DNA from 3 places in the Martinezella sp. CNPSo 3959 genome. Region 1 is predicted to be linked to each of the others. Evidence: predicted binding sites of a transcription regulator. Region 1 holds the regulator's gene; each other region holds the start of a gene.
What was found. Region 1 encodes LexA, which represses DNA repair genes until DNA is damaged. Its sites were predicted from a motif close to TGTTCNNNNTGTGTTCNG; they were not measured.

Region 1 (7,235 bases):
GCTGACGGAAAAATGGCAGGTCAAGCCGGATATATTTGTCGGGCAGGATGCCAAGTGGAGCGCCTTTGCTGAGGCCGATGCTGCCATGGCCGCCTCCGGAACCGTGATCCTGGAGTTGGGCCTAGCCGGGGTTCCGGTGGTTTCGACCTATAAGACCGAATGGCTGGCGAAATTCGTGCTGTCGCGGATCAAGATCTGGACGGCCGCCTTGCCGAACCTCATCGCCGACTATGCTGTCCTGCCGGAGCTCATCAATGATGTTCTGCGGCCGGGCATGCTGGCCCGCTATATGGAGCGGCTGGCGAGCGAGACGCCGGAGCGTGCGGCGATGTTGGCGGGTTACGATCTGGTCTGGGAGCGAATGCAGACCGAGGAGCCGCCCGGCGATAAGGCGGCGCAGATTGTTCTGGATGTTCTAGCCCATAAAAAAACCGGTCATCTCTGACCGGTTTTTTTGTTTCAATACCGAAGCTTAGCGCTTGGAAACAGGCACATATTCGCGCAGCGGAGCACCGGTGTAGAGCTGGCGCGGACGGCCGATGCGCTGATGCGGATCCTCGATCATTTCGTTCCACTGGGCGATCCAGCCGACGGTGCGGGCAAGAGCGAAGAGAACGGTGAACATGGTCGTGGGGAAGCCGAGAGCCTTCAGCGTGATGCCGGAGTAGAAGTCGACGTTCGGATAGAGCTTCTTCTCGATGAAATACTCGTCCGTCAAAGCGATGCGCTCCAGCTCGATCGCGATGTCGAGCAGCGGATCGTCCTTGATGCCGAGTTCGCCGAGAACCTCATGCGCCGTCTTCTGCATGATCTTGGCGCGCGGGTCGTAGTTCTTGTAGACGCGGTGGCCGAAGCCCATCAGGCGGAACGGATCGTTCTTGTCCTTGGCGCGGGCGATGAATTCCGGAATGCGGTCGACCGTGCCGATTTCGTTCAGCATGTTCAGGGCCGCTTCGTTGGCACCGCCGTGAGCCGGTCCCCAGAGGCAGGCGATGCCTGCTGCGATACAGGCAAACGGATTGGCACCGGAAGAGCCTGCCAGGCGAACCGTCGAAGTCGAAGCGTTCTGCTCGTGATCTGCATGCAGGATGAAGATGCGGTCCATGGCGCGGGCAAGCACCGGGTTGACGACATATTCTTCGCAGGGAACGGCAAAGCACATGCGCAGGAAGTTGGACGCATAGTCGAGATCGTTCTTCGGATAAACGAAGGGCTGGCCGATATGGTACTTATAGGCCATGGCGGCGAGCGTCGGCATCTTGGCGATCATGCGCAGGCTTGCAACCATGCGCTGGTGCGGATCGGTGATGTCGGTCGAGTCGTGATAGAAGGCAGAGAGCGCGCCGACACAGCCGCACATGACGGCCATCGGATGCGCGTCACGGCGGAAGCCTGTGAAGAAGCGCGACATCTGCTCATGCACCATCGTGTGGTGGGTCACGCGATAGTCGAAGTCCTTCTTCTGCGCTGCCGTCGGCAGTTCGCCGTAGAGAAGGAGGTAGCAGACTTCCAGGAAATCGCCGTGTTCGGCCAGCTGATCGATCGGATAACCGCGGTGCAGCAGAACGCCTTCGTCGCCATCGATATAGGTGATGCTCGACTCGCACGATGCGGTGGAGGTGAAACCAGGATCGTAAGTGAAAGTAGAGGTGTTCTTATAAAGGGCACCAATATCAATGACACTCGGGCCGATGGTTCCGGTCTTGACCGGCAGGTCCACCGTCTTTTCACCCCAAGTTAGTTTCGCGCTTTGTTCCGTCATGCTGATCCTCCAAGATTTGGCGGGATTGACGCCATAAAAAGCGCCAAAAGGTTAAGCGACTACCGACTAGCTATATGATCCAGAGCCTAATGCCAAGTTATCCTAACGCTGAATTGTGCAATGCAGTATCAACTTTTGGGCACTGCAGAAGCGCCCTTTCGTATGCTACGCCGGGAAACCGGCCCAATTGAGCTTTGTTCCCGCCGATTTCAGTTGAATTCACTGTGTGGTGACGGCACAAATCGCGCAGAAGCTGTAATTTGGCGCGGGGGCAGTCAGCGAGTGCCTAATTTGGAGGCATCCGACCAGCAGGAAGAGAGCAGGGACGTCACCGCGTCTCCGCAACCTCGCGCCTTTTCCACCGCGATTACCCCTAGCGCCAAAGCGCGACAATGGGAACGAACACAGGATCAGGCGCCGCTGACGTCGCGTTTGCTGCGTGTTCCGAAGCGCCTTGGAACCGCTGTCCTCGGCTTGATTGCGGAGGAGGCGGCCCATGGCCGTGCTGTTCTTTTCGCACCGATCTATATGGGTTTGGGTGCGATTATCTGGTTCGAGGCGCAAATCGATCCGCCTCCGCAGGCGTTTCTCGCAGGCCTCGTTCTGTTTGCTTTGGGTTTTTTGCTAAAGCGCGATGCGGGCAGGCTGCTTCATCACACACTTTTCGCCGGTATGCTCATCTGCCTGGGCATGGCGCTGGCCCAGTGGGAAAGTTGGCGGGTTTCCACCGTCATGCTCGACTCGGCCGTGACGACGACCGTGACCGGGCAGATCGAGCGACGGGAATCCTATGACAATGGGCGCTGGCGCTATGTCGTCCGCGTCGAGGCGACGGAAAAACCCTCTATCCGCCGCGCACCCCAGCGGGTTACGGTCTTCGTGCGCAAGCAGGCGGAGTCGTTCGATCTGGGGGATCGGATCCGGGGCAGGGCGCGCCTGACACCTCCGGCCGGACCGGCATTGACGGGTCTTAACGATTTCGCTTTCAGCTCTTATTTCAACGGCATCGGCGCGAATGGCTTTGCCTACGGAACGCCGGAATTATTGTCGCCATCCGGTGACGATGCTGCCGGCTCGTTACTGGATGCGGCCGATATCTGGCTCGCTGGCCTGCGCAACAGCATCGGCGACCGCATCAGGCAAACCTTGCCTGGAGACACCGGCGCCTTTGCAGCAGCACTTGTCACCGATGAGCGACGTGCGATCTCGAAGGATACGACCGAAGCCCTGAGAATTGCCGGCCTGACCCACATCATTGCAATTTCCGGCCTCAACATGGCGCTGTCGGCCGGCATCTTCTATGTCGGTCTGCGCTATTTGTTCAGCCTGTTTCCCGGTGTCGTCCAGGCCTGGCCGACGAAGAAGTTCGCAGCCTTCGGCGCGCTTCTAACGGTAACGGCCTATTACCTCATTTCCGGATTCGGCGTCTCCGCCGAGCGCGCCTTCATCATGATGGCGATCATGCTGGTGGCCGTGCTTTTCGACAGGCCATCCATCAGCTTGCGCAATGTGGCGCTCTCAGCCATCGTCATCCTGGTCTTGTCACCGTCTCAGGTACTCGGTCCGAGTTTCCAGATGTCTTACGCCGCAACGCTGGCGCTGGTATCAGGCTATTCGCTCTGGAAACGACGGCGGCATCGCGAAAACATCCTGCCGCGCATCCGTCTGTTAAGTCCGCTACTGTTCGTCACACGCTTCTTTGGAGGCGTGATGTCGACCTCGTTCATCGGCGGTGCGTCGACGGCCATCTTCTCGATCGAGCACTTTCACCGGTTGGCGACATATGGACTTGCTGCCAACCTTGCGGCCATGCCCGTCGTCTCTTTCATCGTCATGCCCTTCGGTATGATGGCGATGCTGCTGATGCCTTTCGGAATCGATGGACCGTTCTGGAAAGTCACCGGAGAGGGACTGGAGCTTGTGATCGCTATTGCAAAAACGGTGGCTGGGTGGGGAGGTGATATCACTTTCGGCCGCCAGCCCAGCTGGCTGATGCCGACTTTCATCGCCGGCTTCCTGATCATGAGCATGTTGCGGACCCGGCTTCGCCATCTGGGCCTGTTGCTGCTGCTGTCATCTGTCGGTGTGGCCGCGTTCGGCTCTGGTGTGCCGAAGCCGGATCTGATGATCTCGGAAGATGGTATTCTGGTTGCCTTGCGCCAGGATGATATCCTCGCCACCAATCGCGAGAGACCGCAGGCCTTCATCTTCGAGCAATGGCAAAAAGCACTGGTCGCAGCCGAACATCAACCGCCGACCATGCTTCCGACCGATAGCCGGCTTCCGCAGATCAGCAAGACGGATCGGCACAAGCGACTAAGTAACGAGGAGGAGAAGGCGGTCCGCACCGCAATGGAAGAAGCTTTGGACCGCACCATGCAAGGCAGCTTTGCCTGTCAGAAGGGAGCATGGTGTGTCGCCATGCTCGAAAACGGCGCGATATTGGTCACCATCGAGAACGCGGCCTATCTGCCCGCGGCTTGCGACACCGGGAGCATTGTCGTGACGCCAATCCGGCTGCGGCTGGATCATTGCCGTTCCGGAGCAACGCTCATAACCGGTGCGACATTGCGCAAAACCGGCTCCATTGAAATGGTGCTTACCTCAGACACACCCATTATATCCGCCGCATTCAATAACCCGCAGCGCCCATGGACCAGGCATCGAACCTATGATTGGCGCACCGGCAAATTCGACGCGCCAATTGCAAAGGCGCCGCCAGTCCCGGACAATTCACCGGTCAGTGATAGCGACGAATAAGGCCGACGAGCTTGCCCTGAACCTTGACGCGATCTGGCCCGAAGATGCGGGTTTCATAGGCTGGGTTCGCGGCTTCCAGCGCGATGGAGGCACCCTTGCGACGGAAGCGCTTCAAGGTAGCTTCTTCATCGTCGACGAGTGCAACGACGATATCGCCGGGATTGGCCGTGGTCGAATTGCGGATAATGACCGTATCGCCGTCGAAAATTCCGGCGTCGATCATCGAATCCCCTCGAACTTCAAGCGCATAATGTTCGCCGGAGCCGAGCATGTCGGCGGGAACGGTAATGTCGTGCGTATTGTTCTGGATGGCCGAGATCGGAACGCCGGCTGCGATGCGACCCATCACCGGTACGGACGCCGAGCCGTTGTGATCGTCATTTGCCACCTTCGACGGAGCGGGCGGGGCAACGGGCTGCGGCTTGCCGAGGCTGCCCTCGATGACGCTCGGCGAAAAGCCGCGACGCGGCTGAAGGCTGGGATTATAAGCATCCGGGAGCTTGATGACTTCGAGAGCCCTGGCCCTGTTCGGCAGCCGGCGGATAAAGCCGCGCTCCTCCAGCGCCGTGATCAGACGATGGATACCGGATTTGGATGCCAAATCCAATGCATCCTTCATCTCGTCGAAGGACGGCGGAACACCGGATTCCTTCATGCGTTCGTGAATGAAGAGAAGCAGTTCCTGCTGCTTGCGCGTCAACATCGTCTTGGAACCCCAGAATCAAGAAAAGCCGTGAAACAAATCCAGAACGGACACTATATGTTCCATATGTGTTCCGCAAGTGCTTAAATTTCGGTAAAGCCTTGTAGTGTCAGTTAAATAATTACGACTTACGAATGGGTCGGCTTAGGATGTTGAGACGTTATATAGGCCGCAACCATTTGAAAAATATAGAAAATATCGCCATTTCCGTTCTCGGGCTTTGCTGCTCGGTCGGCGTATTCAAGAAGCGGATCCATATTGGACGTCATTGGCCACACGCGTTGACGGTAAGAATCAGCAATCACGTTTGTGAGATTGCTTTCGGTCCTGTCCCTGTGCGTTGAGTGTTCCATGCTCCTATCTTGAATTACGCGGGGGAAGGGCGCAAATCTGCTGCCAAAGGCAGATAGGAGGAACCATGATTTCGTCACCGCACCCGCTGGATCATCTCGTGCTGCCGACCGTCAATATCGCTCTGGCGCGCGAACGCCTCGGCAAGCTCGGTTTCACGGTGGCTCCGGATGCGCGTCATCCCTTTGGCACGCAGAACGCCTGCGTCTTCTTTGCCGATAAAACCTATCTCGAACCCCTGAGCGTGGCATCTCCGGAGCAGTGCGAGAAGAGCATTTTGGACGGCAATGTTTTCGTCGCGCGCGATCAGGCTTATCGTTTCCGGGTGGGGGAAGATGGTTTTTCGGCCGTGGTGTTCGGCACGGATGATGCGGTGGCGGATGACGAGCGCTTCAACGCGGCGGCGATTTCCGCTGGGCGAATGCTGGATTTTTCCCGTCCGATGAAGATGCCGGACGGAACGGAAACCACGGCCGGCTTTCGTCTCGCCTTTGCCGCTGATCTGCGCGCGCCAGACTTTCTCGCCTTCTGCTGTCAGCGCATCAATCCGCTGCCGGCTGACCGCAGCGTGCTTGAGCGTCACGAGAACGGCGTGACCGGCATTGCGCGGGTAGCGCTTTGCGCGCCGCAACCGGCCGTCTATCGCCGCTTCTTCGAAGACGTTGTCGGCAGCCCGCAAATAACGGAGCATTCCTTCGGCTTGACCATCAAGGCGGCCAACGCCGATCTGGAGATTTTGACGCCGGAAGGCATGGAGGCGTTCTATGATCTGCCTGTTCGCACGACTGATCCGGGGCTCAGGGCGCGGGCAATCCTTTTCAAAACACGCGATCTTTCCGTGACATCGTCGCATTTCACTGCTAACGGCGTCACCTATACGCGTAAGAACAATCGTCTATTGGCGAGGTTGGCGCCCGGTCAGGGCGCATTGTTCGCCTTTGAGGAGACAAAATGAGCACAAATTCCGAAGTCACCGTCGGCGAGGGTGCCTCCAAGGTCCTTTTTTCCAATACTGCAAAGCTGTCGCTGATCGCCGGCCCCTGTCAGATGGAAAGCCGCGATCATGCCTTTATGATTGCCGGCGTGCTGAAGGAACTCTGCGGCAAGCTCGGCATCGGCCTTATCTACAAGTCCTCCTTCGACAAGGCGAACCGCACATCGCTGTCGGGCAAGCGCGGCATCGGCCTGGAGAAGGCCTTGGAAATTTTTGCCGACCTCAAGAAGGAATATGGCTTTCCCGTCCTGACCGACATCCACACGGAAGAGCAGTGCGCCATCGTTGCCAAGACGGTCGATATCCTGCAGATCCCGGCCTTCCTGTCGCGCCAGACAGACCTTCTGGTTGCCGCTGCCAAGACTGGCCGCGTGGTCAACGTCAAGAAAGGCCAGTTCCTGGCGCCATGGGATATGAAGAACGTGCTTGCCAAGCTGAACGAAAGCGGCAATCCGAATATTCTTCTTTGCGAGCGCGGCGCCTCCTTTGGCTATAATACGCTGGTCTCGGATATGCGCTCGCTGCCGATCATGGCGGCGATGGGCGCGCCCGTCATCTTCGACGCGACCCATTCCGTGCAGCAGCCAGGCGGGCAGGGCGGTTCGACCGGCGGCGATCGCCGGTTCGTCGAGACGCTGGCACGCGCCGCGGTCGCTGTCGGCGTC
Region 2 (7,235 bases), on a different contig from region 1:
AGATCAAGGAGAAGGTCGAGAAGGGCTTGCCGCCACTCGACAACGATCCAAAGACCGTCGACAAGAGCAAGCAGCCCGATCCAGCGCCCGCCCCCTCGCCCGACACGAACGCTCCGGCGCCGGTCGACAAGAAGTCCTAAGACTTCCATGAGCACGATCTTGGCAGCGGGTGATTTCGACCTTACGGAAGAAGCGCCCGCAAAGATCAATCTTGCGCTGCACGTCACCGGCCGCCGCGCCGATGGCTATCATCTGCTGGACATGCTCGTCAGCTTTGCCCGCCACGGCGATCGTCTTTTCTTTCGCGCAAGTGCGGATGACGATTTCAGCCTTTCGGGACGGTTCGGCCCGTTGCTTTCCGCCGATGCCGAGGCTGGCGACAATCTCGTGCTCAAGGCGCGCGATCTCTTGCGCCAGGCAGCCAATTCATCCGGTCTCGATGCTCCCGCCGTCCATATTCATCTGGAAAAAAACCTGCCGATCGCATCGGGCATCGGCGGCGGTTCGGCGGATGCGGCGGCGGCATTGCGTGGGCTCATGCGGCTCTGGCGCCTCAGCCTGTCTGAAGGCACCCTCAAAACGATCGCCCTGAAGCTTGGCGCCGATGTGCCGATGTGTCTTTCGAGCCGACCGCTGATTGCGCGTGGAATTGGCGAGGCGATAGATTTGCTGCCTTCCTTTCCTTCTTTTCCGATGGTTCTCGGCAATCCGCTCGTCGGCGTCTCCACGCCCGACGTGTTCCGCCAATTGTCGCGCAAGGATAATCCGCCATTGCTGTTTCCGTCGCAAATGCCGCGGGGTCAAGGCGAATGGATCGACACGATCAAGGCCCTGCGCAACGATCTCGAACCGCCGGCGCGCTCGATCTGCGGCGAGATTGGCGTGCTTTCCGGCCTGATCGAAAGCGAATCCCCGATCCTGACGCGCATGTCGGGCTCGGGCGCCACCTGTTTCGGCATCTTCGCCGATGCCGAACGGGCGAAGAAAGCCGCCGCCTCGCTTCACAGACAGAAGCCGGACTGGTATTTCCAGGTAACGGAGACGATCGCGGGAGAGGCATGATGGCAGGTCCAGTCAACGAAAGATCCTTCATTCCCGTCGGCATCGCCGTGCTGACCGTTTCCGATACGCGCACGCTCGGCGACGACAAATCCGGCGATACGCTGGTTGCCCGCATTGCGGAAGCCGGCCACAGGCTTGCTGCCCGCGCCATCGTTCCCGACGACAGGGAGCGCATCCGCACGCAGGTGGAAGCCTGGACCAAGGACGATGCGGTCGATGTCGTCATCACCACCGGCGGCACGGGCTTTACCGGCCGCGATGTTACGCCGGAAGCGTTGGAGCCATTGTTTGAGAAGCGGATGGATGGGTTTTCGGAAGTCTTCCATCGCATCTCCTACGACAAGATCGGCACGGCGACGATCCAGTCACGGGCGACAGGCGGTGTGGCCAATGCCACCTTCATCTTCGTGTTGCCGGGCTCTCCCGGCGCCTGCAAGGATGCCTGGGACGGCATCTTGAAGGCGCAGCTCGACTATCGCCACATGCCCTGCAATTTCGTGGAGATCATGCCGCGCCTCGACGAGCATCTAAAGCGCGGCGCCGGCTCGAGATAGGTCTTCCGCTCGCTGCGATCTTGCGTGGCGGTCATGCTTTCGGCAGGACAGGAATTGATTCCCAGGAATCGCCGCTGAGTATGATGCAGCTCCGGCCGGATATGTCGCTCATCAGCAGTGTCCAGTTGCCGCTCTCAGCAGCATAGATCTCAACGATCGTGCTTTGATCGAGCTTGCCGACAGCCGAAAGCTTTTCCGAAAGATGGTCGCCAAGAAACGCGACGATATCGACGCGCTTGGCACAGGCCAAGGTTACCTGAGCGGCGGCAATGCCGGGGAAAAGAATTGCACTTGCAACGAAGAGAGTTGCCATGAAGCGGTAGAGCATCGTGCGTTTCATAACGCACCTCCTTTCGCCGAAATCCCGGCGAAAAAGGAGAATTCCGCTGACCAGTTCCGCCTGATATCGGCATCTTCATGGTCGGTCACCAACGCGACACGCGTAAGGTGCCGCCACACACGAATTATCGCAGCTATTCCCGCGTTTACAAATGGAATCTGCGGAACGCTAGAGCAGCTCCAGCAAAAGTGCGAAGCGGTTTTGCGTCCGGAGCTGCGTAAAAACAAGAAGATAGAGCGTTTTCGCGATCCGAAGGAAAGCGGAAATGTTCTAGGCCCTATCGCGCTGCGCGCGCCACCCAGGAGGGAATGAGTTCGCTTGAAAGCCTGCGGCCCTTCTGGCCCTTGGCAAATTCCGCGAGCTGCATTCCCGACCTGGCGATCGCGACGGCCTGGTGCTTCGAAAGCAGCAGGCCCAACTCCAATGGCGGCGAACGGCGGCCGATCCGCTTCAGAAAGGGGCGCCGATAGCCGCGGGACGCCGTAAACCGCGCCGGGCCTTTGTTCAGGGAGACATATTCGGCGACCTCGTCGATCCAGCCCGCTTGCGGCCGCGCGCCCGGCTCGACCAGCAACAGCCATTCGCCGCGGGCCGCCCGCAATATGTCCTTGATATCCCACTGCGAGTAAAAGCGGCAGCCGGCGGCATCTGCGACTTTCGATGTGCCATCACTCGAACCGTGATCGAGCACGACCACGTCGCTGACCAGCCCCTCGACCGCGCCTGCCACCAATGCCGCCAATGTCTGCGCCAGTTCCGGTTCGTGATCCTGGCATTCGATGATGACCGTCAACATTGCCCATTTATAGAGCGGCGCATAATTTATTGCCAGCACCCAACCTTCGGCTCCAAACGTTTAAGAAAAGCATCATATGCCGCCGGAAACGCTCGCCGCCGGTATCGCCAAATACCTCCTCTCAACAAGGTGGAAAATGGTGATTTCGGATTTTTGTTCTTGCAATGTTCTCATTTGTCGGATAGGAATTTAATCATCTTAGACGCGGCGTGCGATGGCATAAACCGCCCTGGAGCTACCGATGAACGAGCAGTCCCTTGCAGGGCAGGCCGCTTTCGCGCCTGCCAATACGGCAGACGTTGCCAACGCTTTGATCGCCGATTCCGGTCTCAGGGTCGACGTCGAGCGTCGGCGCGGACGCGGGGCCGGATTGAACCCGAGCGGCCGGTTCGAGCCGCAGCAACGCGAGGCTTTCGACGACGGCTGGCAGAGCTGGGAAGAGCTGCCGCCTTTCAAAACCGAAGTGCAAGTGGAGAAGCCGCGCACGGCCATTACCCGTAACGAATCGCCCGACATACCCTTCGATCGATCGATCAACCCTTATCGCGGCTGCGAGCACGGCTGCATCTACTGCTTCGCGCGGCCGACGCATGCCTATATGGGCCTTTCGGCGGGGTTGGATTTCGAATCGAAGCTGTTTGCCAAGCCGGATGCAGCCAAGCTTCTGGAACGCGAACTCGCAAAGCCGGGCTACAAGCCGCGCGTTATCGCCATAGGGACGAATACCGACCCCTACCAGCCGATCGAGAAGGAATGGCGGATCATGCGCCAAATCCTCGAAGTGCTGAACCGGGCGAACCATCCCGTTGCTATCGTCACCAAATCGGCGCTGGTCATGCGCGATATCGACATTCTAAAGGAGATGGCTGCCAAGAACCTTGTGCGGGTGGGATTGTCGGTGACGACGCTCGACCGCAAGCTCGCGCGCACCATGGAGCCGCGGGCGGCGACGCCGCCACGGCGGCTGGAGGCGATCCAGGCTTTGAACGAGGCCGGCATCCGCACCGCGATCATGGTGGCGCCGATTATCCCTGCCCTCAACGATCATGAAATCGAGCGCATTCTCGATGCGGGCAAGGCAGCCGGCGCGCAGGAGGCAAGCTATGTCATTTTGCGGCTGCCGCTGGAGGTGAGCCCGCTCTTTCGCGATTGGCTGCTGCAGCATTATCCGGATCGCTATCGCCACGTCATGTCGCTGATCCGCTCGATGCGCGGCGGCAAGGATTATGATGCGGAGTTCGGCAAGCGCATGAAGGGTGCCGGGCCTTATGCCTGGCAGATCAGCCGTCGCTTCGAAATGGCGACGCGCCGGCTCGAGCTTACGCGCCGCAATATCGCTTTGCGCGACGATCTGTTCGTGCCGCCAGATGGCAGCGGCGTCCAGTTGTCGCTGCTTTGATATTCCTTGCGGGTTTTCCCTGACCCCGCTGGAAAAGCCCCCCCGGTTCGCCGCCCTGATCCACCGGGGGCTTGCAGGAGATCGGGTGGTGTGCGAGCTTCGCCGCATGACACGCAGCACATCACCCGATTCTCCAATGCTTTTCGAGGACGCCCCGCTCGTTCCGACGTTTGAGCTGGAGCTGATTGCGCGCCGGGCCGGGCATTGGCCTGTCGCCGGGGCAGATGAGGCTGGCCGGGGGCCGCTTGCCGGACCGGTGGTCGCCGCCGCCGTCATTCTCGACCCTGAGCGGATCCCGCAAGGGCTCAACGATTCCAAACAGCTGACCGCGGCCAGGCGCGAAGAGCTGTTCGTGGAGATTCTCGCAACAGCAACGGTCTCTATCGCCTCGTCGAGTGCCGGTCGTATCGACACGACCGATATCCGCAAGGCAAGCCTCGATGCGATGCGCCGTGCCATTTGCGGACTGGCCGTGCCGGCAAGCTATGTGCTGACCGATGGGCTCGATGTGCCAGCCGGGCTTGCATGCCCGGGAAAGGCCGTCGTCAAGGGAGACACGCGTTCCTTCTCCATCGCTGCCGCATCGATCGTCGCCAAAGTGACCCGCGACCGGATGATGGCGCGCGCGAGCATTGTCTTTCCAGCCTATGGTTTCGCAGCCCATGCCGGCTATGGCACTCCTCAGCATCGCGCTGGCATCGAGGAGCATGGCCCCTGCTCCCTGCATCGCATGAGCTTCCGCCCGCTGCGCAAAGAGGCCGTTTGAAACTCAGCCCGTCAGTCCGGCGACGATTTCAGTCGAGCATTTTCTGATATAGGCGATGTCTTCCCGGTAGATGCGATCATGTCCTTGCTGGAGATTCCGGCGATATCTCTCGATGCCGCGGGCAGCTTCCCGTTCCATGAAAGCCAATAGCGCCTCAAGCCGCTCGACGATGACGTCAAGCAATGAGCTACGCTCGTTAACAGACAGGCCATAGGCATCGATAAAGATACGGGCGCGACCGAGTTGGGCGGCAAGAGTGTCCATTTCCTTGATAGCGACGCCGGAGGACAGCGGCGCCCAGCGATAGACGGCATAGGCCAGATCCCACATTCGCGGACCGGGATGCGCAGCCTCGAAATCGATGATACCCGTCACTTCGCCATCGTTCAGGACGACATTGTAGGGGGCAAAATCCCCATGGCAGATGACCTCGCAAGGCGAGCGGGCGGGCAGTTGCCATGCGTAGCTGGCCGCGAGGCTTTTTGCGAACAGGGCGGAGCAATCGTGATAGCGACGTAGTAGCGACGCAGCCGACCGCAGCGCCTTTTCGCCGCGCATAGCGGCGTGGCCATCGAGATCGCCGGTATCTCCGAGCAGATAGGTTACCCGTTCCCAGACCTCGTCATATCCAGCCGGACGCGGAGCTGCATCGAAGCCATGCCGATGTAGCGCAGCCAGTAAAGCGTGGACGCCCGGTGTCCAGATGGCCGCTGGTCTTAGGATGAGATCGTCTTGACGAAACGGTTCGCTGCCTGTCGCAATCTGCATCCACTCTCCCCTCATGTAGTGATCTTGCCTCCCATTGCAGCGATGATCAATCATGACTGAGCATGAAACAAAAAAAGCCCCGCCGAAGCAGGGCTCTTTCGAATTTCGCTAGTCCCAAGGCTTAGTTCAGCCGGGTCTTCACTTCCTTGACGGCGTCGCTGAAGAGGCCGGACTGAACGCTGCCATCAGCCTTCTTGGCAAGCACCGATTCAGCAGCGGCGATTGCCAAATCGACGGCAGCGGAGCGGACCGCCTTCATCGCATCGGCTTCGGCCTGCTTGATCTTCTGCTCGGACAGAGCCGTACGGTTGGCGACGAACTCCTCGGTCTTCTTGCGAGCCTCGGTCGTCAGCATTTCCGCTTCGCGCTCGGCTGCGGCAACGATATGTGCTGCTTCAGCCTCGGCTTCCTTGCGCTTACGCTGATATTCGGCCAGCAGGTGCTGAGCCTCTTCGCGCAGGCGCTTGGCTTCCGCCAACTCGTTGCGGATCTGATCGGCACGGTCGTCCAGCGACTTTGCCATCATGCCCGGAACCTTGAGGTAAACGATCAGGCCTAGGAAGATGAGGAGACTGACAAACGCGAAGAAGGTGTTGTCGAAAGAAAATTCCATGGATCAGCCCTCCTGCTTTGCGGCGGCTGCCGCAACCGCAGAGGCGACATCGGCCTTGCCGGCGACATTTCCGACCAACTGCTCGACGACGGCACCGGCAGTCTCTTCGGCAATTGCACCGACATCACCGAAGGCTTTCGCCTTGATTTCAGCAATGCGGCCTTCTGCGGCGTTGAGCTTCTCAGCCAGGCTCGCCTCGATTGCCTTGCGATCCTCTTCGGCCTTGGCCTTGGCGGCATCGCGAGCGGTGGCGCCGATGGAATTTGCCTTGGCGCGCGCAGCGGCCAATTCGCTTTCATAGGTCGCAACGGCGGCGTCGGCTTCAGCCTTCAGACGCGAGGCTTCCTCGATATCCTGGGCGATCCGGTCGTGCCGGCTTTCCAGAATGGTGCCGACGCGCGGAATAACGATCTTCTGCATGGCCACGTAGAAGATGACGAAGGTGATCACCAGCCAAAGCAGCTGTGACGGATACGTCGTATGGTCAAACGGCGGGAATACGCCGCCGTGATGGCCTTCATTCGGCGCACCCGTTTCCGTGTGCACCGCTCCGGCGGCCGGCGGTGCTTCTTCAGCATATGCCGGGGTCACAAACATGCTCACCTCCAGGTGGTCTGCAAATACAAAGAATCACGGCTCGCTGCTCGCGAACCGTGATCTATGACGCCGCTGATATCAGACGGCGAAGAGCAGGAGGAGAGCGACGAGCAGCGAGAAGATGCCCAGAGCTTCCGTAACGGCGAAGCCGAATACCAGACGGCCGAACTGGCTGTCAGCAGCCGACGGGTTGCGCAGTGCGCCGGACAGGTAGCTGCCGAAGATATTGCCGAGGCCGAGAGCCGTGCCGGCCATACCAAAGCAAGCCAAACCTGCGCCGATGAACTTTGCTGCTTCCGCGTCCATGTTGAACTCCTTTGAAATGGTTGTGCGGTGAATG
Region 3 (7,235 bases), 650 kb from region 1:
GAAGACGAGCCAGCCGAAGATCGTGGCGGAAACGATCTCGAAATACTGCAGCGGCGCAAGTGTCGAGGCCGGCACGGCGCGATAGGCATATACCGTGAGGATACCCGCCGCTGCTGCAGTAACACCAACGCCGAGCAGATAGAGCGTGGCCATCAGATCCGGAATGACCGGATCGAGGATTGTAGATCCCGCCGTTCGACCGATGGCAAGCAGGACCACGCTGATGCCGGTCCCCCATAAAGCCGTCTGGAACTGCATCGACCATGCGTCCTCGCTATGGGAGACCACCCGCGTGATCATGACGTAAACGGCGACGCAAAACGCGGTGACGATAGGAAGCAAGGCGAAAAAGCCGACTTCCTGAAAGCTTGGCTGGATGATCAGCATCGCGCCGAAAAAGCCCACGGCACAGGCGGTATAGCGCCGCCAGCCGATGGTTTCCTTCAGGAAGACGCTGCTGAGGATGGTGAGCATCATCGGCTCGACGAAGAAGATGGCAATGGCATCGGCCACTTCCATCACCTGCAGCGTGGTCACGAACGACACCATGGACAGCGTGAGCACGGCGGCACGGATGGCATGGACGCCGCTGCGTCGCCAACTCCACGCGCCCCATTTCCCGCGCATTGCCATCATGGGGAGCGCAAAAAGAGCCTGGAAGATGAAGCGTGCGGCGGTCACTTCGCCCGGCGGAATCGTGATCGCCGCGAGCTTGGAGAAGATATCCATGACTGGCGAGAGGACGACGGAGAGAAACATCGTCACCAAACCGAAGGTCAGCTCCGATTGCGGCAATCGCGCCGAGGAGCCGCTGGAGGTGTTCATTGTGGAATTCCCATGAGAATCAGTTGTTTGCCGCTATCCTCTTGCACCAGTCGGCGAAGTTGGAAATGGCTTCTTCGGCACCGATTTCGTTGAGCGTCTCGTGCCGCATGTCGGGATAGATCTCGATGGTAATACGAGAGAAACCGGCTCTTTTCAAATGGTTTGCCAGCCAGGAAATCGCTTTCGCATTGTCCGTCGCCGGATCCTTGCCGCCGCCGACGAGATGGATCGGCAGGTCGCGCCGGAGGCGGTCGAGATAGGTTCTTTGCGGCGCCCGGAAGGTCAACTCGAATAGGTCGAGCCAGAGCGAGACAGAGGCATCAAAGCCGCAAAGCGGATCGGCGATATATTTGTCCACCTGCTCGGGAATGCGCGAGAGCCAGTCGAAATCCGTGCGGCGGTTGGCGATCGATTGTCCCCAGGTGCCGAAGGTCAGTTTCGGCAGCGGCCCGCTCGGGACGTCCGATCCCTTGAACATGCGCTCCGTTTTGAGGATGAGTTGAGCGGCGCGGCCCGCGAGGCCTGGATTGAAATTGGAATTCCAGACTGTGACGGCATCGAACTTGTCGGGGTGCGTGACGACGGTGTTCAGGCTGATCAATCCGCCCATGGAATGCCCGAACAGGATGATTGGCACGCCGGGATGGGCGCTTGCGGCAAGCTCGCGCATGGCGAGCACATCGGCGATGACCAATCCCACTCCATCTCTTCGCGCAAAGCGGCCAATCGGCGCGTCGTGAGCGATGGTCTCGCCATGGCCGCGATGATCGTGAGCATAGACATGAAAGCCTCGGCCCGCCATCGTATCCGCGAAGGCCTCGTATCGGCGGGAATGCTCGGCGAGGCCGTGCGATATCAGCAGGATGCCGCGAGCATCGGTTGCCGCCGGCAAATGATGATAGGCAAGGGTTGCGCCTGTCGGACTTTTCAGGCGCTGCGTCTCGGCGAACATATATTTGTTCCTCCCCTGTTAGACGAAAGGTCATCCCTCGCTCGATTGCAATGGATAGGTGATAAAGCTCACAGAAATAAATCTTTCCGAGCGCCGTGATTCAGGATTGCGCCTGCTCGCTCAAACTGCTTATTTGTTCCCATAATGTTCTAGTTGGAGGCAGGAATGAAGCAGTGGCTTCGAGTATTTGCAGTTGTACTTCTTTCGGTCGGAACGGCGGCGAGCGCCATGGCTCAGGAACATAGCCGCGGACGGACGCGCTTTATCCTGGCGGCGAGCTGGGAGCCGGCATTTTGTCAGACGAACCAGAAGAAGGCGGAATGCCGGAACCAGTCGTCGGACAATCATGATGCCACGAATTTTTCCCTGCATGGCCTCTGGCCGATGCGGCAGGAATATTGCGATGTTTCCGAGGATCTGAAGCAGGCGGATCGTGGCCGCGACTGGAAGGATCTGCCTGCCGTGCAGCTTTCCCAAGACGTGAAGGCGAAGCTGGATAAGGCAATGCCAGGCACTCAATCCGGCCTGGAACGGCATGAATGGATCAAGCACGGCACCTGCACGAAGCTCAGCGCCGACCAATATTTCTCCATCGCCGCCGGTCTGATTGCCGAACTCAATACGTCTGCCGTGCGCGAACTCTTTGCGCAGAATATCGGCAAGGAGCTGGATGCCGAAAGCATCAAGGCAGCCTTTGACCAGAGCTTCGGCGAGGGCGCCAATGCGCGCATCAAGATGAGCTGCCGCCGCGTCGGCGATGTCCGAATGATTTCGGAGCTGACCATCGGTCTCTCCGAAGATGCGATCGATCCCCAGCAGGGAAGTGAGCCGCGGCTCGCCAAACTGATCCAGGGGGCCGGCAGCACCTCCTTCGGCTGTGATCGGGGTGTGGTGGACGCGGCCGGTTTCTGAGAAAATACGGCCTTTCTGACACGGATAATGCCCTCGGACAAGGTTTCGCCGTTGCCCGAGGGCGGGGTTTCGCCTACATAGCGGCACAAATCGCAACGCTATTCGCCCGTGGAGCAACCCAAGCTATGGCACGTCAGTTCATTTATCATATGGCCGGTCTGAATAAGTCCTATGGCGCCAAGAAGATTCTCGAGAATATACATCTCTCGTTCTACCCCGATGCCAAGATCGGTATTCTCGGCCCGAACGGTGCAGGTAAATCGACCGTGCTGCGCATCATGGCCGGCCTCGACAAGGAATATACCGGCGAAGCCTGGCTGGCCGAAGGCGCCACCATCGGCTACCTGGCGCAGGAGCCTCAGCTCGATCCCAACAAGACGGTTTTCGAAAACGTCATGGAAGGCGTTGCCAAGAAAACCGAAATCCTCAATCGCTACAACGAATTGATGATGAACTATTCCGACGAGACCGCGGAAGAGGGCGCCAAGCTCCAGGATATCATCGACAGCCAGAACCTCTGGGATCTGGAAAGCCAGGTGGAGATGGCGATGGAAGCCTTGTGCTGCCCGCCGCGCGATGCCGAAGTCACCAGCCTTTCAGGCGGTGAGCGCCGCCGTATCGCACTGTGTCGCCTGCTTCTCTCGCAGCCGGACCTGCTGCTGCTCGACGAACCGACCAACCATCTCGACGCTGAGACCATTGCCTGGCTGGAAAAGCACCTGCGCGATTATCCGGGCGCCGTGATGATGATCACCCACGACCGCTACTTCCTCGACAATGTTACCGGCTGGATTCTCGAACTCGACCGCGGTCGCGGCATTCCCTACGAAGGCAACTATTCCGCCTATCTGCGGGCCAAGGCCAAGCGCATGCAGCAGGAAGCCCGCGAAGAAGCTGGCCGCCAGAAGGCGATCAGCCGCGAACAGGAATGGATTGCCTCCAGCCCGAAGGCCCGCCAGGCCAAGTCCAAGGCGCGTATCAACGCTTACGAACAGCTGGTCGATGCTGCCGAAAATCAGCGTCCCGGTGATGCGCAGATCATCATTCCGGTCAGCGAGCGTCTCGGCCAGGTGGTGATCGAGATGGAGGGCATCACCAAGGGCTTCGAAGGCCGCACGCTGATCAACGATCTGTCGATCAAGCTGCCGCCCGGCGGTATCGTTGGCATCATTGGCCCGAACGGCGCCGGCAAGACGACCCTGTTCAAGATGATCACCGGGCAGGAAAAGCCGGATGCCGGCACGGTCCGCATCGGCGAGACGGTGCATCTCAGCTATGTCGACCAGAGCCGCGATGCGCTTGACGGCAATAAGACGGTATGGGAGGAAATCTCCGGCGGCGCCGAAGTCATCAAGCTCGGCAAGTTCGACATGAACTCGCGCGCTTATTGCGGCGCCTTTAACTTCAAGGGCGGCGACCAGCAGCAGAAGGTTGGCAATCTCTCTGGCGGTCAGCGCAACCGCGTTCACCTGGCCAAGATGTTGAAGGCTGGCGGCAACGTGCTTCTGCTCGACGAACCAACCAACGACCTCGATACGGAAACGCTGGCGGCGCTGGAAAGCGCGCTCGAAAACTTCGCCGGCTGCGCCATCATCATTAGCCACGACCGCATGTTCCTCGACCGCCTGGCCACGCACATCCTGGCCTTTGAAGGCGAAGGCCATGTCGAATGGTTCGAAGGCAATTTCGAAGATTACGAGCAGGACAAGATCCGCCGTCTCGGCCCCGATGCTCTCAATCCGGGCAGCCAGGCGCATAAGCGCCTGACACGCTGAGCTCTCGGTTTGGCTCTTTTGAAAACCCCGGCTTGTCCGGGGTTTTCGTTTATGTAGCAATCGCCCTCGATATTCTGTTTTCGCCGGAAACTAACGGATTTCCGACGTCGAACTCCGGTGGGTAGCCGATTGGCTCTTGCCAAGAAAACCCAAATCACATAAAGATATCTTTATATCTTGATTGGGTGTGGAATGACAGATCTGGTTAAACTCGGCTTGGATGACGTAGTAGACGTGTTGAAGGCGGTCGGAGAGCCGACGAGGCTGCGTCTTCTCGCGCTTCTCGCTGCCGGCGATCTTACGGTGACCGATCTTACCGAAATTCTTGGCCAGTCGCAGCCGCGCATTTCCCGGCATTTGAAGCTGCTCGGTGAAGCCGGACTGATTGATCGTTATCAGGAAGGCGCCTGGGCTTACTTCCGGCTGAAGCAGGAGGGCAAGGCCGTGACGCTGGCTCGCAGCCTGCTGCGTCATACCGCCGAAAAGGATACGGTGCTGCTGCGTGACGGGGAACGCCTCGCCTCCGTAAAGCGCATTCGCGCCGAGCGCGCCCAGGCCTATTTCAGCCGCAATGCCGCCGAGTGGGATGAGTTGCGTCGTCTCCATGTCGCCGACGAGGATGTCGACAAGGCGCTGATCGATCTTATCGGTCCGCAGCCGATCGACTCCTTTCTCGATCTCGGCACGGGTACCGGCCGGATGCTGCAGCTTCTGGCCGGGCATTATCGCCGCGCCGTCGGTATCGATGCCAGCCGTGATATGCTGGCCGTCGCCCGCGCCAATCTGGACCGTGCCAATATCACCGCCGCCTCGGTGCGGCATGGCGATATTTTCAACCTGCCGCTCGAGCAGCAGGATTTCGATCTCATCACCATCCACCAGGTGCTGCATTTCCTTGATCAGCCGGAGGTTGCCATCAATGAGGCCGCACGAATGCTGCGGCCCGGCGGCCGGCTTGTCATCATCGACCTCGCGCCGCACGGGCTTGAATATCTGCGTGACGAGCATGCGCATCTTCGCCTCGGCTTCTCGCATCAGGCCATGTCGGATTGGCTGAAACTGGCGGGGCTGGATGTGGAGCGCGTGCAGGATCTTCATTCGGGGAGGGAAGGCGGACAGGCGCTGACCGTCACCATCTGGCTGGCGCGTGACCCGCGGTTGCTGATTGCGTCCGGCCAGGGCCACCAGTCATCCCCCATTCTTGCCGGGAGAGTTTGACATGTCTTCGAGATCAGAAAGCCATAACGCGGGTATCCGCATCTCCTTCGAGTTTTTTCCGCCCAAGTCGGAAGAGGCCGAGCAGCAGTTGTGGAACACCGTCGAGGAACTCAGCGATTGGGACCCTGAATTCGTTTCAGTAACCTATGGAGCGGGCGGCTCGACCAAGGCGCCGACGCTTTCCGCCGTGCGAAAGATGATCCACGAGACGCCGTTCACGACCGCATCGCATCTGACCTGCGTCGGCGCTACGCGCGAAGATACGCATCGTGTGATCGACGAGTTCCTGGCTACGGGTGTTCGCCGTTTCGTCGCGTTGCGCGGCGATCCGCCGGGTGGTGTCGGCTCGGCCTATCAACCGCATCCGGGCGGTTATGCCAATGCCGCGGAACTGGTTGGCGCTTTGCGGGAGCGCGGCGATTTCGACATTTCCGTTTCCGCCTATCCCGAAAAGCATCCGGAAAGCCGCGATACGGCAGCCGATATCGACATGCTGAAGCGCAAGGCAGAGAACGGTGCTGATCGAGCCTTGACCCAGTTCTTCTTCGATAATGATGCTTTCGAGCGCTACCATGATCGCGTTCGCGCAGCGGGCATCGAGATTCCCGTCGTCCCGGGGATCATGCCAATCCAGAACCTGACGCAGCTGAAGCGCTTTGCCGGTGCATGCGGCGCCAGTATCCCTTCCTGGCTTGATGAGCGTTTCGACGGTCTGGACGACAATATCGAGGAACGCGCCAAGGTCGCAGCCGACGTGGCCGCCGAACAGATACAGGATCTCGTGCGCCGTGGCATTCACGAGTTTCACATCTATACGATGAACCGTTCGCCGCTTGTGTCCGCCGTGCTTGAGCGGCTCGGCCTCCAGCGCAAGGTGGCTTCCCAGGCCGGCGCTGCTGCCTAAACCGTTTTGCGAAGCGTGACGATAAAAAGCGCATGTCCTGCCGGGCATGCGCTTTTCTAATAAGGCAGGGGTTTTGTTAACTTCTCGGAGTTTGATCGTGTGCGAATTTCCCTGAAGCCGTCAGATGAAAAGCATCGTCACGACGAAAGCGAAGGCCGCACCGACCACTAGGACGTTGATGGATCGTGTTAATCCCATGTCTTCCTCCTCAGTCAGCTGTTAAATGTTATGTCGAAAATATGTTGCTTGGAAAGAACATTCGATGCTGCGACGCGGTACTGAGTTCGCGGCTTGATTCATGAACTGACAGCAGTGACTTGATATTGCTTTATAAATATGGATTTCCGGCGCGATGACGGGCTGTGAATAAATATTAATATGTTGTGACTGTAGGCCACGTGAATGGAGTGGGAGATCATGTCTCCCGCGTTCTGACGCCGCGTTTCATCCATGCGAAAAGCCGCCCATCGAGGACGAGCAGACCTGCGGCAATGAGCAGCATGCCGACGATTTCGGTCGGCCCCATTCGCTCTCCGAGAAAGAGGAAGCCGAGCAATAACGCGCTCGGCGGCACGAGCAGAGTGACGAGCGAGGTGTTGGTGGCGCCTGCAAGCTCGATGATGCGAAAATAGAGGATGTAGGCGAAAGC

Region 2: a site for LexA is predicted at 2,907-2,924, ahead of AC13RE_RS13910 (PA0069 family radical SAM protein). Genes of this name have one in related genera too.
Region 3: a site for LexA is predicted at 1,912-1,929, ahead of AC13RE_RS04130 (ribonuclease T2 family protein). Genes of this name have one in related genera too.

The regions. Positions count from the first base shown of each region.
Region 1 covers NZ_JBXSOV010000001.1:167,093-174,327, forward strand. The annotation lists gene lpxB (lipid-A-disaccharide synthase) at 1-445, shown strand, start outside; gene gltA (citrate synthase) at 473-1,762, opposite strand; gene AC13RE_RS00915 (ComEC/Rec2 family competence protein) at 2,054-4,522, shown strand; gene lexA (transcriptional repressor LexA) at 4,503-5,225, opposite strand; gene AC13RE_RS00925 (VOC family protein) at 5,644-6,531, shown strand; gene kdsA (3-deoxy-8-phosphooctulonate synthase) at 6,528-7,235, shown strand, end outside.
Region 2 covers NZ_JBXSOV010000004.1:308,896-316,130, reverse strand. The annotation lists gene AC13RE_RS13935 (tetratricopeptide repeat protein) at 1-140, shown strand, start outside; gene AC13RE_RS13930 (4-(cytidine 5'-diphospho)-2-C-methyl-D-erythritol kinase) at 148-1,062, shown strand; gene moaB (molybdenum cofactor biosynthesis protein B) at 1,062-1,616, shown strand; gene AC13RE_RS13920 (hypothetical protein) at 1,648-1,956, opposite strand; gene AC13RE_RS13915 (glycosyl transferase) at 2,234-2,752, opposite strand; gene AC13RE_RS13910 (PA0069 family radical SAM protein) at 2,994-4,151, shown strand; gene rnhB (ribonuclease HII) at 4,258-4,917, shown strand; gene AC13RE_RS13900 (phosphotransferase) at 4,921-5,685, opposite strand; gene AC13RE_RS13895 (F0F1 ATP synthase subunit B) at 5,807-6,298, opposite strand; gene AC13RE_RS13890 (F0F1 ATP synthase subunit B) at 6,302-6,895, opposite strand; gene AC13RE_RS13885 (F0F1 ATP synthase subunit C) at 6,974-7,201, opposite strand.
Region 3 covers NZ_JBXSOV010000001.1:815,626-822,860, reverse strand. The annotation lists gene AC13RE_RS04140 (DMT family transporter) at 1-825, opposite strand, end outside; gene AC13RE_RS04135 (alpha/beta hydrolase) at 845-1,777, opposite strand; gene AC13RE_RS04130 (ribonuclease T2 family protein) at 1,943-2,689, shown strand; gene ettA (energy-dependent translational throttle protein EttA) at 2,815-4,464, shown strand; gene AC13RE_RS04120 (ArsR/SmtB family transcription factor) at 4,657-5,682, shown strand; gene metF (methylenetetrahydrofolate reductase [NAD(P)H]) at 5,684-6,586, shown strand; gene AC13RE_RS04110 (DMT family transporter) at 7,002-7,235, opposite strand, start outside.